DNA from 4 places in the Pseudomonas sp. LB3P58 genome. Region 1 is predicted to be linked to each of the others. Evidence: predicted binding sites of a transcription regulator. Region 1 holds the regulator's gene; each other region holds the start of a gene.
What was found. Region 1 encodes sigma-54, which starts transcription at its own class of promoters, with help from an activator protein. Its sites were predicted from a motif close to ANTGGCATNNANNTTGCTNT; they were not measured.
Positions count from the first base shown of each region.

Region 2: ACYZTZ_RS06105 (circularly permuted type 2 ATP-grasp protein) is a predicted target of sigma-54. The motif match lies at 1,878-1,897, and genes of this name have one in related genera.
Region 3: ACYZTZ_RS06390 (CmpA/NrtA family ABC transporter substrate-binding protein) is a predicted target of sigma-54. The motif match lies at 2,603-2,622, and genes of this name have one in related genera.
Region 4: ACYZTZ_RS04890 (flagellar basal body rod protein FlgF) is a predicted target of sigma-54. The motif match lies at 2,027-2,046, and genes of this name have one in related genera.

Region 1 covers NZ_JBUBVE010000001.1:301,570-305,438, reverse strand. Annotated here, with positions in the region: gene lptB (LPS export ABC transporter ATP-binding protein) at 1-671, shown strand, start outside; gene ACYZTZ_RS01330 (RNA polymerase factor sigma-54) at 856-2,349, shown strand; gene hpf (ribosome hibernation-promoting factor, HPF/YfiA family) at 2,424-2,732, shown strand; gene ptsN (PTS IIA-like nitrogen regulatory protein PtsN) at 2,745-3,209, shown strand; gene rapZ (RNase adapter RapZ) at 3,212-3,869, shown strand, end outside.
Region 2 covers NZ_JBUBVE010000001.1:1,302,610-1,306,478, forward strand. Annotated here, with positions in the region: gene speE (polyamine aminopropyltransferase) at 1-577, shown strand, start outside; gene ACYZTZ_RS06095 (hypothetical protein) at 747-980, shown strand; gene ACYZTZ_RS06100 (ribonuclease E inhibitor RraB) at 1,194-1,535, shown strand; gene ACYZTZ_RS06105 (circularly permuted type 2 ATP-grasp protein) at 1,929-3,338, shown strand; gene ACYZTZ_RS06110 (alpha-E domain-containing protein) at 3,351-3,869, shown strand, end outside.
Region 3 covers NZ_JBUBVE010000001.1:1,369,723-1,373,591, forward strand. Annotated here, with positions in the region: gene ACYZTZ_RS06380 (nitrate/nitrite transporter) at 1-438, opposite strand, end outside; gene ACYZTZ_RS06385 (ANTAR domain-containing response regulator) at 681-1,256, opposite strand; gene ACYZTZ_RS06390 (CmpA/NrtA family ABC transporter substrate-binding protein) at 1,272-2,483, opposite strand; gene ACYZTZ_RS06395 (quinone-dependent dihydroorotate dehydrogenase) at 2,713-3,732, shown strand.
Region 4 covers NZ_JBUBVE010000001.1:1,048,252-1,052,120, forward strand. Annotated here, with positions in the region: gene phhA (phenylalanine 4-monooxygenase) at 1-31, opposite strand, end outside; gene ACYZTZ_RS04885 (sigma-54-dependent transcriptional regulator) at 312-1,877, shown strand; gene ACYZTZ_RS04890 (flagellar basal body rod protein FlgF) at 2,101-2,841, shown strand; gene flgG (flagellar basal-body rod protein FlgG) at 2,887-3,672, shown strand; gene flgH (flagellar basal body L-ring protein FlgH) at 3,725-3,869, shown strand, end outside.

The DNA.
Region 1 (3,869 bases):
TGCGTGACGTCAGCCTGTCGATCGACAGCGGTCAGATCGTCGGCCTGCTGGGTCCCAACGGCGCCGGCAAGACCACCTGCTTTTACATGATTGTCGGTCTGGTACAGGCCGATCAGGGCCGCGTACTGATTGACGACATGGATGTCAGCCACCAGCCTATGCACGGTCGTGCGAAGGCCGGCATCGGCTATCTTCCGCAAGAAGCATCGATCTTCCGCAAACTCTCGGTAGCCGACAACATCATGGCGATCCTCGAGACCCGCAAGGAACTCGACAAGGCCGGTCGTCGCAAAGAGCTGGAAAGCCTGCTGCAGGAATTCCACATCAGCCACATCCGCGACAACCTCGGGATGAGCCTGTCCGGTGGTGAACGCCGCCGCGTGGAAATCGCCCGGGCACTGGCTACCAACCCGAAATTCATCCTGCTCGACGAACCGTTCGCCGGCGTGGACCCGATTTCGGTGGGCGATATCAAACAGATCATCTATCACCTCAAGGCCAAGGGCATTGGCGTGCTGATCACTGACCACAACGTCCGTGAAACCCTGGATATCTGCGAAACCGCCTACATCGTCAACGATGGCCAGCTGATCGCCGAAGGTGACTCTGCCACCATCCTGGCCAACGACCTGGTCAAGGAAGTGTATCTGGGCCATGAGTTCCGCCTGTAAGCACTGAGGTGTCTGGCTGGTTGCTCGGGCGCTTGTCTCGATAAAAAATCAACATTTTTTTATTGTTACAGCGCTCTAGGCAAACGCTGCAGTTTCGGGCATATAATTTGCTTATGTTTGGCGCTCCGGCGCCCTGTAGTGGATGGCGCATGTGCGCCGGCGAATAAGGTGTTAAGCCCCTGCCATGAAACCATCGCTAGTCTTGAGAATGGGCCAGCAGCTGACGATGACACCGCAGCTGCAACAGGCCATCCGCCTGCTCCAATTGTCGACCCTGGACCTGCAACAGGAAATCCAGGAGGCCCTGGAGTCCAATCCGATGCTCGAACGCCAGGAAGAAGGCGACGACTTCGATAACGCCGACCCCTTGGCCGACAAAGCCGAACAGCAACCCAACGTCGACATTCAGGAACCCTCCTATCAGGAAACCGCCCCGACGGTTGATAACCTCGAGGAAGGCGACTGGAACGAGCGCATCCCCAACGAACTGCCCGTCGATACCGCGTGGGAAGACGTCTACCAGACCAGCGCCAGCAGCCTGCCGAGCAACGATGATGACGAGTGGGATTTCACCACCCGTACATCGGCCGGCGAAAGCCTGCAAAGCCACCTGCTGTGGCAACTGAATCTGGCACCGATGTCCGACACTGATCGCCTGATCGCCGTGACCCTGATCGACTGCATCAACAATCAGGGCTACCTGGACGAAACCCTCGAGGAGATTCTCGAAGCCTTCGACCCGGAACTGGACATCGAACTGGACGAAATCGAAGCCGTCCTGCACCGCATCCAGCAATTCGAACCCGCTGGCATCGGCGCCCGCAACCTGGGCGAATGCCTGCTGCTGCAATTGCGTCAGTTGCCCGCCAAGACGCCTTGGCTGGTCGAGGCCAAACGCCTGGTCACCGATTACATCGACCTGCTCGGCAGCCGCGATTACAGCCAGCTGATGCGTCGCATGAAGCTCAAGGAAGACGAACTGCGCCAAGTGATTGAACTGGTGCAGAGCCTCAACCCGCGCCCAGGCTCGCAGATCGAGTCCAGCGAAGCCGAATACGTCGTTCCCGACGTGATCGTACGCAAGGACAACGAGCGCTGGCTGGTCGAGCTGAACCAGGAATCCGTGCCACGACTGCGGGTCAACGCTCAATACGCCGGTTTCGTGCGCCGCGCCGACACCAGCGCCGACAACACCTTCATGCGCAATCAGTTGCAAGAGGCCCGCTGGTTCATCAAGAGCCTGCAAAGCCGCAACGAAACCCTGATGAAAGTAGCCACTCAGATCGTCGAGCATCAGCGCGGTTTTCTTGAATACGGCGACGAAGCCATGAAACCGCTGGTCCTGCATGACATCGCCGAAGCGGTGGGCATGCACGAGTCGACGATTTCACGGGTGACCACGCAGAAATTCATGCATACCCCACGGGGCATATATGAACTGAAATACTTTTTCTCCAGCCACGTCAGCACCTCCGAGGGCGGTGAATGCTCGTCCACGGCGATCCGCGCGATCATCAAAAAACTGGTTGCCGCGGAAAATCAGAAAAAGCCGTTGAGTGACAGCAAGATCGCTGGTTTACTGGAGGCACAAGGCATTCAGGTGGCTCGCCGCACCGTCGCCAAGTACCGCGAATCCCTCGGGATCGCGCCTTCGAGCGAACGTAAGCGGTTGATGTAGAGCCACGCCACAGCGTTCCAGTGGCAGGCATTTCTGCCTGCCGCTTTATGCACTGGCAACGAAGGAGAAGCTGTATGCAAGTCAACATCAGTGGACACCAACTGGAAGTGACCGAACCTCTTCGCACCTACATCGGCGAAAAACTCGAACGATTAGAGAGGCATTTCGACAAAATCACCAACGTGCAAGTCACGATGACGGTCGAAAAGCTCAAGCAGAAAATCGAAGCCACGCTGCATATTCCCGGCAATGAAGTGGTCGCAAACGCGGAGCATACCGATATGTACGCGGCGATCGACGCACTGACCGACAAGCTGGATAAACAACTCAAAAAGCATAAGGAAAAGACCCAAAGCCTCCTCCAGGGCGCGACCGGTCGTTAACACTCCCAACCCATGATCCGACTTGAAAGCATCCTGACCCCCGGCCGTTCCCTCGTGAACGTGCCGGGCGGCAGTAAAAAGAAAGCCCTCGAGCAAATTGCCAACCTTATCCACAAAGAAGTGCCGGATCTGGAGATGCAAGATGTCTTCGAGGCTCTGATTGCCCGTGAAAAACTCGGCTCAACCGGTTTTGGCAACGGCATCGCCATTCCCCACTGCCGCCTGAAGGGCTGCACCTCGCCCATCAGCGCCCTGATGCACCTTGATGCACCCATTGATTTCGACGCCATCGACGGTGCCCCGGTTGACCTGCTGTTCGTTCTGCTGGTCCCGGAAGCCGCTACCGATGCGCACCTGGAGTTACTGCGCCAGATCGCCAGCATGCTCGACCGCAAGGAAGTGCGCGAAAAACTGCGCAGCGCCCCGAGCAATGAAGCCTTGTATCAGGTTGTCCTGGACGAGCAAAACGGTCATTAATCATGCGCTTGATCATCGTCAGTGGCCGCTCCGGCTCAGGTAAAAGTACCGCACTCGATGTTCTCGAGGACAACGGCTACTACTGCATCGACAACCTGCCCGCCGGCCTGCTGCCGGAACTGGCCGAACGCGCGTTGATTCACACCGAGCTGGCACAACCGCTGGTTGCCGTATCCATCGATGCGCGCAACTTGCCGAGTCACTTGTCGCGGTTTCCCGAACTGCTGGAAGAAGTGCGCAGCCGGCATATCCAGTGTGATGTGCTTTATCTGGACGCCGACGAAGAAACCTTGCTCAAACGCTTCTCGGAAACCCGCCGTCGTCACCCGCTGAGCAATGCCAATCGCTCGCTGGCCGAGGCCATCAACGATGAGACCGCCCTGCTCGGGCCGATTGCCGACCTCGCCGATCTCAAAGTAATCACCACCAACCTGAACCTGTATCAGCTGCGAGATACCATCAAGCTGCGCCTGCTGAACCAGCCCGAACCCGGTACGGCGTTCCTGGTGGAGTCTTTCGGCTTCAAGCGTGGCATGCCGGTGGACGCTGATCTGGTGTTCGACGTGCGCTGCCTGCCGAACCCTTACTGGAAGCCAGAGTTGCGCGATCAGTCCGGGCTCGACCAACCGGTTGCCGAGTACCTGGCGGCACAGCCGGACG
Region 2 (3,869 bases), 1.0 Mb from region 1:
CCGCAGTATCGAGCACATCACCATGGTCGAGATCGACGGCACCGTGGTCGACATGTGCAAGGAATTCCTGCCGAACCACTCCAAGGGTGCGTTCGCTGACCCACGCCTGAACCTGGTGATCGACGACGGTATGCGTTTCGTCGCCACCACCACCGAAAAATTCGACGTGATCATTTCCGACTCCACCGACCCGATCGGCCCGGGCGAAGTGCTGTTCTCGGAAAACTTCTACCAGGCCTGCCGTCGCTGCCTGAACGAAGGCGGCATCCTGGTGACCCAGAACGGCACACCGTTCATGCAAATCGAAGAAGTCAAAACCACCGCCGGGCGTCTGCGTAGCCTGTTCCCTGACTGGCACTTCTATCAGGCGGCCGTGCCGACCTACATCGGCGGCGCCATGACCTTCGCCTGGGGCGCGACCAATACCGCCTATCGCAAATTGTCCCGTGAAACCCTGCAGCAGCGCTTCGCCGGCAGCGGCATCATCACCCGCTACTACAATCCGGAAATCCACATCGGCGCGTTCGCCTTGCCGCAATACGTCCTGCAGGCTGTGAACAAGCCTAGCAACGACTGATATCGAGCAAGCCAGAAAGGGCCCTCTCAGGTTGTGTGAAAACACACCGGAGACGGCCCTTTTTTCATGCTTCACTTATAGATGTAGAAGGTCCGGTTGAACGATTGGCCGGGGAAGAATGTCGAGATACATGTAAGCCCATCCATGGGTTTTATCGAGGAGGCACCTGATGCAAAAGTGGAAAGTCACTTTCGTTGATGATCACGGTGAAAAAGTTGACGAGGTGTTCGAGAGCGATGAATGCCCGGACAACGAGCAAGCCGCGAAGCTCATCCGCGCCCGGCGTCTGCCTGTGGCTGCCGAACTGGACCTCAACGATCTGGAAGGGCGCGTCGATGATCCGACTGTCAAAAGTCTGAAGACCCAGTGCAGCATTGAAATCCTCAGCATCACGCCAATCTGAACATCTCCTGTCACATTCCTAACCAGGCCTTGGCAGCGGCTCTATCTTGAGGCTACTCTGCAATCGAGATCAGCGAACGGATCGCTAAGGTCTGGTCTTGTCAGCTACATGCTTGCTTCCCACCGGCAACGTTGTTGCCGCATTGCTCGCCCCATTCGGTTGCGAGTGCCGGGAATACGGAAAGTCTATCCATCAGTCTGAGGGGGACGTTTCATGAGCACAGCCTATCAAGAAGACATCAGCACCAGCGTCTTGCGCCGCATGAAAGAAGGCGGTTTCGACTTTTCACGATTCCATCCCATCGAGTTCTACGCCATTTTCCCGGACGAGGAGCGGGCACGCAGGGCGGCAGGGCATTACTGTGGTGAATCCTTGAATGCACAAATCAGCGTGCGCGACGACGGCGCGTGGTACCTGGAACTGAGCAAAGTGATGTACGCCACTTATGACGGTATCGGCGATTTTGAGCAGGATTTCGAGGCGGTGGTCGAGCCTTTGGGCGGCATCATCGAAGGATGGGGCGTGAAGCAGGAGGTACGAGGGCGACTCGCATAACTTATGAACAGTGACAACACTCAGCAACGGCTGACCTCAGGGTTGGCCGTTTTCGTTTGTGGGGTTTGGAAATCGTGTTTTTGATTCATAACGTTTCAAAAGCGCAAAAAAAAGCCGCCTAAACAGGCGGCTAAAGGGAAGTTCATCAAGATTTTCAGCGAATGCGCGGATTATCCGCATCGACTCCCGGGCAGTGAAATCAACTCTGGCTATGCTGGTGATAGGCGACAACATTGCTTCGCAATGAAGCGGGGGCGATCAGGTGGGGGCATTTACCGCACAGGATTGGTGCGGTGCGTGCAGTGCGATTATCCAACTGATTGATATCAAAGCGTTTATGCCGATGGCACGGGCTTTGCGAAGCCCAGATGTCCGGGTGACAAGGAGTACGGCATGATCCGCACCTATTTTGATGAGATGTACGATGCCGGTGGCCAGGTCCGCCCGCATTATCGGGAGTTTGCCCGTTGGCTGGCCGAAACGCCTGACGAGCTTTTGGCACAACGGCGACGCGAGGCCGATCTGTTATTTCATCGCGCCGGGATTACATTCACGCTCTATGGTGATGAGCAAGGGACAGAGCGCCTGATTCCCTTCGACACCATTCCCCGCAGCATCCCCGCCAGTGAATGGCGAGTTGTCGAGCGCGGCTGCATTCAGCGGGTCAAGGCGTTGAACATGTTCCTCGCCGACCTCTATCACGAGCAGCGCATTATCAAGGCCGGCATCATTCCAGCCGAGCAAGTGCTGGCCAACGAGCAATACCAGTTGGCGATGCAAGGGCTGGATTTGCACCGCGATATCTATTCCCACATCTCCGGGGTCGATCTGGTGCGCGATGGCGACGGCACGTACTACGTGCTTGAAGACAATCTTCGTACGCCGAGCGGCGTCAGCTACATGCTGGAAGACCGCAAGATGATGATGCGGTTGTTCCCCGAGTTGTTCGCGGCCCAGCGCATTGCCCCTATCGACCACTATCCGAACCTGTTGCTCGACACCCTGAAAAGCTCCAGCCCGATTGATAACCCGAGCGTAGTGGTACTGACGCCGGGTCGTTTCAACAGCGCGTTCTTTGAACATGCGTTTCTGGCGCGGGAAATGGGCGTTGAGCTGGTGGAAGGCGCGGACCTGTTCGTGCGGGATGACAAGGTGTTCATGCGCACCACGGACGGGCCGAAAGCCGTCGACGTGATCTACCGTCGCCTCGACGATGCGTTCCTCGATCCGCTGGCGTTCAACCCGGACTCGATGCTTGGTGTTCCAGGGCTGCTGTCGTCGTACCGCTCTGGCAACGTCGTGTTGGCGAATGCCATCGGCACCGGGGTCGCGGACGACAAATCGGTCTATCCATTCGTCACGGACATGATCCGTTTCTACCTGGATGAAGAGCCGATTCTGAAGAACGTGCCGACGTTCCAGTGCCGCAATCCCTCTGAACTGTCCCACGTACTGGCCAATCTTCCGGAACTGGTGGTCAAGGAAACCCAGGGCTCCGGCGGTTACGGAATGCTGGTCGGGCCGGCGGCGACGGCGGCGGAAATCGAGTCATTCCGCGCGCGGATCAAAGCCAAGCCCCATGCGTACATCGCGCAACCGACGTTGTCCCTGTCGACCTGTCCGACCTTTGTCGAAAACGGCATCGCTCCACGCCACATCGACCTGCGTCCGTTTGTATTGTCTGGCCGCGAAACCCGGGTTGTGCCCGGCGGTTTGACCCGTGTTGCCCTGCGCGAAGGCTCTCTGGTGGTGAATTCATCCCAGGGCGGTGGAACCAAGGACACCTGGGTGGTCGAGGATTGAAGGAAGCCTGCCATGTTAAGTAGAACTGCCTCGGATTTGTATTGGATGTCGCGTTACCTGGAGCGGGCTGAAAACCTCGCACGGATGCTCGACATCAGTTATTCGCTGTCGCTGATGCCACAGGATGGCCGTGGTGACGGCCTGCATGAACTCGCCATGCCGTTGCTGATCACCGGCACCCTGGACGATTACCTGGAGCGCCACGGCGATTTGCATGCTGAACGGCTGCTGCATTTCTTCGCCCTGGACGCGGCCAACCCGGCGAGCATCTACAGCTGCCTCGGCGCCGCGCGGGCCAGTGCCCATGCGGTGCGTGGGCGAATCACCGCCGACATGTGGGAAAACATCAATGCCACCTGGCTGGAAATCCGCGGGATTGCCGATCAGGGCTTGAGTCGCTACGGCATGAGCCGTTTCTGCGAGTGGATCAAGGAGCGTTCCCACCTGTTCCGCGGCGCGTCCTACGGCACGATCATGCGTAACGATGCGTTCCGCTTTATTCGTCTGGGGACGTTTATCGAAAGGGCCGAC
Region 3 (3,869 bases), 1.1 Mb from region 1:
GTTACCGGCACCGGCGATGCCCATGGCTTTGCCTTGGTGTTGTGGTGGATACCATTGCGAGGCCAGCGGCAGGGCGACGGCGAAGGATGCGCCGGCCATGCCGAGGAACAGGCCCAGCACCAGCGCTTGTTCGTAACTGTGAATGCCGAGTTTCCAGGCGCCGAACAGGGCGCAGATGACGATCACCTGGCCAATCAACCCGGCGGTTTTCGGTGACAGGCGATCAGCCAGCAAGCCCATTACAAAGCGCAATACCGCCCCGGCCAGAATCGGCGTGGCCACCACCAGCCCGCGCTGCTGGGTGGTCAGGTGCAGGTCGGCGGCGATTTGCACTGCCAGCGGGCCGAGCAGGTACCAGACCATGAAACTCAGGTCGAAATAGAGGAAGGCCGCGAACAATGTCGGGGTATGGCCAGATTTCCAGAAGCTTGAATTCATCGCGCACCTCAGCTGTTAGGAGTCTCGAGAAGGAGTCATGAGCTTGCAGGTGGGGCGCCGCATCGGCCGCACCACCGGCCCCGGTCTGTGGGGCCAAAACAAAAAAACGCCGCCACCGGATTCGCCAAAGGGCAAATGAGGTGAGCGACGTCTTTGTCGTAGGTGGGGCAACCGCCGTTGGTTACCTGTAGCGATTACCTAGCGAGATCTGTGCCAGGTTCAGCATGATCGTTGGGGGGGAGTTAGCCGAGTAGCTCACTCATGGCGATGATCTGCTCCGCCACCTGAATCAGCTTCTGCTGGCGGCTCATGGCCTGGCGGCGCATCAGGGTGTAGGCCTCTTCCTCGTTGCAGTCCTTCATTTTCATCAGCAGCCCTTTGGCCAGCTCGATGCGCTTGCGCTCGGCCAGTTGCTGGTCGCGGGCGTTGAGCTGGGCGCGCAGGGCCTGGTCGCTTTCAAAACGCGCCATGGCCACATCGAGAATCGGCTGCAAGCGCTGTGCGTGGATGCCTTCGACGATGTAGGCACTGACGCCGGACTTGATCGCCTGACGCATCACATCGGGGTCATGTTCATCGGTAAACATCACGATCGGCCGCGGTTGATCGCGGCTCACCAGCACCACTTGCTCCATCACATCGCGGCTCGGTGACTCGGTATCGATCAAAATCACGTCCGGACGCACCGTTTCGACGCGCGCGGGCAGGTCGATGGTCAGCCCCGACTCGTCGATCACCTCGAACCCGGCTTCGGTCAGGGCCGCCTTCAGGCGACCGACTTTCTTCGCGGTGTCGTTGATCAGCAGGATACGCAACATATTCGCAGTCTCCTGTCAGCGGCTGGCGAGAAGGGGCGAGCTGTCGCTCATGGCGTGCAGTTTGAAACTGCGGGCATAGCCGGCGGGGTCCTGGCCATCCCAGACCTTGCCGTCGATCAACTGGCTGCTGCGCATTGGCTGATCACTCGCGGCCACACCGACAGCGGTGGCGGCCTCTCGATACAAGTCTAGTTGCTGGACCTGACGGGCCACGCCGAGGTAGTCCGGGTCGTCGCGCAACAAACCCCAACGGCGGAATTGGGTCATGAACCACATGCCATCGGACAGATACGGCAAGTTGACCTCGCCACCACCATGGAAACGCAGCGCGTGCGGGTCTTGCCAGCGATTACCCAGGCCATCGGCGTAGTCACCGAGCAATCGCGGTTCGATGCAGTCGAGTGGCGCGTCGAGGTATTCGGGTGCGCTCAACAGCTTCGCGGTGCTACGGCGATTTTCGGTACTTTCCTCGATGAAGCGGCTGGCCTCCAGAATCGCCATCACCAGCGCCCGTGCGGTGTTGGGGTATTGCTCGACAAAGGCGCGGGTGCAGCCGAGGACTTTTTCCGGGTGATCGGGCCAGATGGTCTGCGTGGTGGCCATCGTGAACCCCAAGTTTTGCTGCACCGCACTGGCGGACCATGGCTCGCCGACGCAGAAGCCATCGATGCGCCCGGCTTGCAGGTGCGCAACCATTTGTGGCGGCGGCACGACCACGCTGTCGACGTCCTGCAACGGGTGGATGCCCTGACTCGCGAGCCAGTAATACAGCCACATGGCGTGGGTACCCGTAGGAAATGTCTGGGCGAAGGTGAGTTTTGGGCGACTTTGGTGCACGTGTCGGTCCAGTGCTTCAGGACTGGTCACGCCTAAAGTCTGTAAGCCATGGGAAAGGTTGATGCTCTGGCCATTCTGATTCAGGCCCATGAGCACCGCCATGTCGGTCGACGCGACACCGCCGATGCCCAAATGCACGGCGTAGATCAAACCGTACAGGCTGTGGGCGGCGTCGAGTTCGCCACTGACCAGTTTGTCCCGCAGGTTGGCCCAGGACGACTGGCGCTTGAGGTTCAGGGTCAGGCCATAAGGTTGGGCGAAGCCCTGCGTGGCCGCGACCACCACGGAGGCGCAGTCGCTCAGGGCCATGAAGCCGAGGTTGATTTCGGTCTTTTCCGGGGCATCGCTGCCGTTGACCCAGGCCAGAGGGTTGGCTGGAACTTCAATCATCAGTAAACACCTTCCATAAAAAAGCGCCGTACCGGGCTGCTTGCCAGGGCAAGGCCAAGTGACGACGCCTTTGTCTTTCGACTCATCCCGCCGTTGGCATGAGTGCTGATGTCAGTGACGGTGCAAGGCATATGCCATCGCTCGCTGATTTTGTCGCGCGCCTCGCCTGCAACCCCGATGCCCGGCTATAATCGCCGCCACTTTTCGTAGCCCAGAGTCAAACCCGCCCATGTACACCCTGGCCCGTCAGCTGTTGTTCAAACTTTCCCCGGAAACCTCCCACGATCTGTCCCTGGACCTGATCGGCGCGGGCGGGCGTTTGGGCCTCAACGGCTTGCTGTGCAAGGCACCGGCGAAAATGCCGGTGACCGTCATGGGCCTCGAGTTCCCGAACCCGGTGGGTCTGGCGGCCGGTCTGGACAAGAACGGCGCGGCCATCGACGGTTTTGCGCAATTGGGTTTTGGTTTTGTCGAAATCGGCACCATCACTCCGCGTCCGCAGCCGGGCAACCCGAAGCCACGTATTTTCCGTCTGCCGGATGCCGAGGCGATCATCAACCGCATGGGGTTCAACAACCTCGGCGTCGATCACCTGCTGGCTCGAGTGGCGGCGGCCAAGTTCAAGGGCGTGCTGGGCATCAATATCGGCAAAAACTTCGATACCCCGGTTGAGCGGGCGGTCGACGACTACCTGATCTGCCTGGACAAGGTCTATGCCCACGCCAGCTATGTGACGGTCAACGTCAGCTCGCCGAACACCCCGGGCCTGCGCAGCCTGCAATTCGGCGATTCGCTGAAGCAGTTGTTGGCCGACCTGGCGACGCGTCGCGCAGAACTGGCGCTGCGCCACGGCAAACATGTACCCCTGGCGATCAAGATTGCGCCGGACATGACCGACGAAGAAACCGCTCAGGTCGCGCAAGCGCTGATCGAAACCGGGATGGACGCGGTGATCGCCACCAACACCACCCTGAGCCGCGTCGGCGTAGAAGGCATGGAGCATGGTGACGAGGCGGGCGGTCTGTCTGGCGCACCGGTTCGTGACAAGAGCACCCACACCGTGAAGGTGCTGGCGGCCGAGTTGGCCGGTCGCTTGCCGATCATCGCCGTGGGCGGCATCACCGAAGGCAAGCACGCGGCTGAGAAAATCGCTGCAGGTGCCAGCCTGGTGCAGCTCTATTCCGGCTTCATCTATAAAGGTCCGGCGCTGATTCGTGAATCTGTAGACGCCATCGCCGCCTTGCGCTGATCCCTGTGGGAGCTCAAGGTGAGATTTTGGCAGGCATAAAAAAGGGCTCCTCGAAGGAGCCCCTGGGCCGAAGCCCGCCGCCCGGATGGGGCGTGCGTGGTAAGTCGTTACGTAATCAGATTGTCGTGTCGGAGTGT
Region 4 (3,869 bases), 750 kb from region 1:
GCTCGCGAGCCACGTATTGCGTCTGCTTCATGCTGCTCTCCTGCTAGGGGATTTCGTTCTTGTTATGTCCTGCTATGGACCTAGAAATACCTCAAGAAATGCAGTGTTGCAGCACGCGAGTCGCGTCGTGCGTAGGAAAATTCATCGATTTTCGTAAAGTTTTCGTTACGGATTAGTCGTTGTGGCGCAGGGATTGGTATTTCCGGGTTTGAAATGGTGTGCAGGTGTCACATAATCTTGACGACAAAGTTGGCGCCTGCGCAGAAAAATCCTTGCCCAGGCCCTCGATCTCTCCTGTTTCGGGCCTTTATATGCGTATCAAAGTCCACTGCCAGAACCGCATCGGTATCCTGCGCGACATTCTCAACCTGCTGGTGGAGTACGGGATCAACGTCGCTCGCGGCGAGGTCGGCGGTGAGCAAGGCAATGCCATCTACCTGCATTGCCCGAACCTGATCAACATTCAGTTTCAGGCATTGCGTCCGAAATTCGAATCGATTGCCGGGGTGTTCGGCGTCAAGCGCGTAGGGCTGATGCCCAGCGAGCGTCGGCACATGGAACTCAATGCGTTGCTCGGCGCCCTGGAATTTCCGGTGCTGTCGATCGACATGGGCGGTTCGATCGTCGCGGCCAACCGTGCGGCGGCGCAGTTGTTAGGCGTGCGGGTAGATGAGGTGCCGGGGATTCCGCTGTCGCGTTACGCCGAGGATTTCGACTTGCCGGAATTGGTGCGCGCCAACAAGTCGCGGATCAACGGGTTGCGGGTGAAGGTGAAGGGCGACGTGTTTCTCGCCGACATCGCGCCACTGCAATCGGAGCATGACGACAGCGAAGCCATGGCCGGCGCGGTACTCACGCTGCACCGCGCCGACCGGGTCGGTGAGCGCATCTATAACGTGCGCAAACAGGAATTACGCGGGTTCGACAGCATTTTCCAAAGCTCGAAGGTGATGGCTGCGGTGGTACGCGAAGCCCGACGCATGGCGCCGCTGGATGCTCCGCTATTAATAGAAGGTGAAACCGGTACGGGTAAAGAGTTGTTGGCGCGCGCCTGCCACCTGGCGAGTCCGCGGGGGCAATCGCCGTTGATGGCGCTCAACTGCGCCGGTCTGCCGGAATCCATGGCTGAGACGGAGTTGTTTGGCTACGGCCCCGGCGCTTTCGAAGGGGCGCGGGCAGAAGGCAAACTCGGACTGCTGGAGCTGACGGCGGGCGGTACGCTGTTTCTCGATGGCGTCGGGGAAATGAGCCCGCGCTTACAGGTGAAATTGCTGCGTTTCCTGCAGGACGGTTGCTTCCGTCGTGTGGGCAGTGATGAAGAGGTTTATCTGGATGTGCGGGTGATCTGCGCGACTCAGGTCGACCTGTCAGAGTTGTGTGCACGCGGCGAGTTTCGCCAGGATTTGTATCACCGCTTGAACGTGCTTTCGCTGCACATTCCGCCACTGCGTGAATGCCTGGATGGCTTGACGCCGCTGGTGGAACACTTCCTCGATCAGGCCAGTCGGCAGATCGGTTGCCCGCTGCCGAAACTGGCGCCAGCGGCGATGGAACGGCTCAGTCACTACCATTGGCCGGGCAATGTTCGGCAGTTGGAAAACGTGTTGTTCCAGGCGGTTTCCTTGTGCGAGGGCGGGACCGTCAAGGCCGAACATATTCGCTTGCCGGACTACGGCGTGCGTCAGCCACTTGGCGACTTCTCACTCGAGGGCGGGCTGGACGAGATTGTCGGGCGCTTCGAGAAAGCGGTGCTTGAGCGTTTGTATTCCGAACACCCGAGCAGTCGGCAGCTGGGCAAGCGATTGGGGGTTTCGCACACCACCATTGCCAATAAGTTGCGTGAGTACGAAGTCGGCAAAGAACCCGGCAGCGCATAGGTCCCTACGAGGTCGGAGTTGAGCCGAAGAGGTCGGCACTTGCCGCAAACGGCATAACACCGCCGGTTTTTCGTCTTCGATACAATCCTCCAATCCCTCCTGAACCCCTCAAGTCCTTTGTTTGCCGGGCCCTGCGCCGCCAGAAAAAAGTTGGTCTGCAAATTGCTTATGGCTCAGCAGTACAGCGGTGGGCGGCAAACGTCCGGCATGCAGAGGAAAGAGTGTGGACAAGTACCTTTATGTGGCAATGACCGGCGCCAGCCAGAATGCACTGGCGCAGAAGGCTCATGCGAACAACCTGGCGAACATCTCCACCAACGGTTTCCAGAAAGACCTGGAGCAGGCTCGTTCGATGCCGGTGTTCGGTGACAGCTTTCCGGCGCGTGCGTTTGCCCTGTCCGAACGTCCGGCCACCGACTTCTCCCCTGGCGCATTGGTGGAAACCGGTCGTGACCTCGATGTCGCGGTGCAAGGCAATGGCTGGATCGCCGTGCAGAACCCGGACGGCGGTGAAAGCTACGTGCGCACCGGCAGCCTGAACGTCGACGCCCTGGGCGTGCTGCGGGCCGGCAACGGTATGCCGGTGATGGGCAATGGCGGGCCGATTGCCGTGCCGCCCGAGCAGCAAATCGAAGTGGGCGAGGACGGCACCATCAGCATTCGAGCGATGGGCGAAGGTCCGCGCGTGATGGCGGAAGTCGACCGCATCAAGCTGGTTAATCCTGACTTCAAGAACATGACCAAAGGCCTGGACGGATCGATCCACACCAAGGATGGCAAGCCGGCGCAAGCCGATGCCGACGTCAAACTGGTGTCCGGTTTCCTTGAGTCGAGCAACGTCAACGCCGTGGAAGAGATGACCTCGGTACTGGCCCTGGCCAAGCAGTTCGAACTGCACATCAAGATGATGAACACCGCCAAAGAAGACGACCAGGCCATGGCTCGGGTCTTGCAGATCAGCTAATTATCAGAACGTCGCGCCGTAAAACAGGCGCACGAGGAGAATCGAATGCTTCCGGCTCTATGGGTTGCCAAAACAGGTCTGTCCGCCCAGGACACCAACCTGACGACCATTTCCAACAACCTGGCCAACGTGTCGACCACGGGTTTCAAACGTGACCGCGCCGAGTTCCAGGACTTGCTCTACCAGATCAAACGCCAGCCAGGCGCCCAGTCGACCCAGGACAGTGAACTGCCGTCGGGTCTGCAATTGGGTACCGGTGTGCGCATTGTCGGCACCCAGAAAAACTTCACCGCCGGCAGCCTGCAAACCACCGAGCAGCCGTTGGACATGGCCATCGACGGTCGCGGTTTCTTCCAGATTCTGCAGCCGGACGGCACGACTTCCTACACCCGTGACGGTACGTTTCACCTGGACTCCAACGGTCAGATCGTGAACTCCAGCGGCTTCGCCCTGGAACCGGCCATTGTCATCCCGAACGATGCCCAGACCTTTACGGTCGGTCGCGACGGCACTGTGTCCATCACCGTTGCCGGCAACCCGGCCTCCCAGGTGATCGGTAACCTGCAAACCGCCGACTTCATCAACCCGGCCGGTCTGCAGGCTGTGGGCAACAACCTGTTCCTGGAAACCGCGGCCAGCGGCGCGCCGCAAGTCGGCACCCCGGGCCTGGCCGGTTTCGGCACCACGCTGCAGAACACCCTGGAAACCTCGAACGTCAGCACCGTTGAAGAGATGGTCAACATGATCACCACTCAGCGCGCTTACGAGATGAACTCCAAGGTGATCTCCACCGCCGACCAGATGCTCTCGTTCGTAACGCAGAATCTGTAATCAAGTCTATGAGGCGGCCATGAGGTCGCCTGCAACACCGTGAGGTAGGGTCATGAATCGCTATGTATCTGTTCTGGCACTGAGTGGGATCGCCGCGCTTTCGGGCTGCGTCGGTCCGACGCCCAAGCCCAATGACCCTTACTACGCCCCGGTGTTACCGCGCACGCCGCTGCCGGCGGCGGCCAATAACGGCTCGA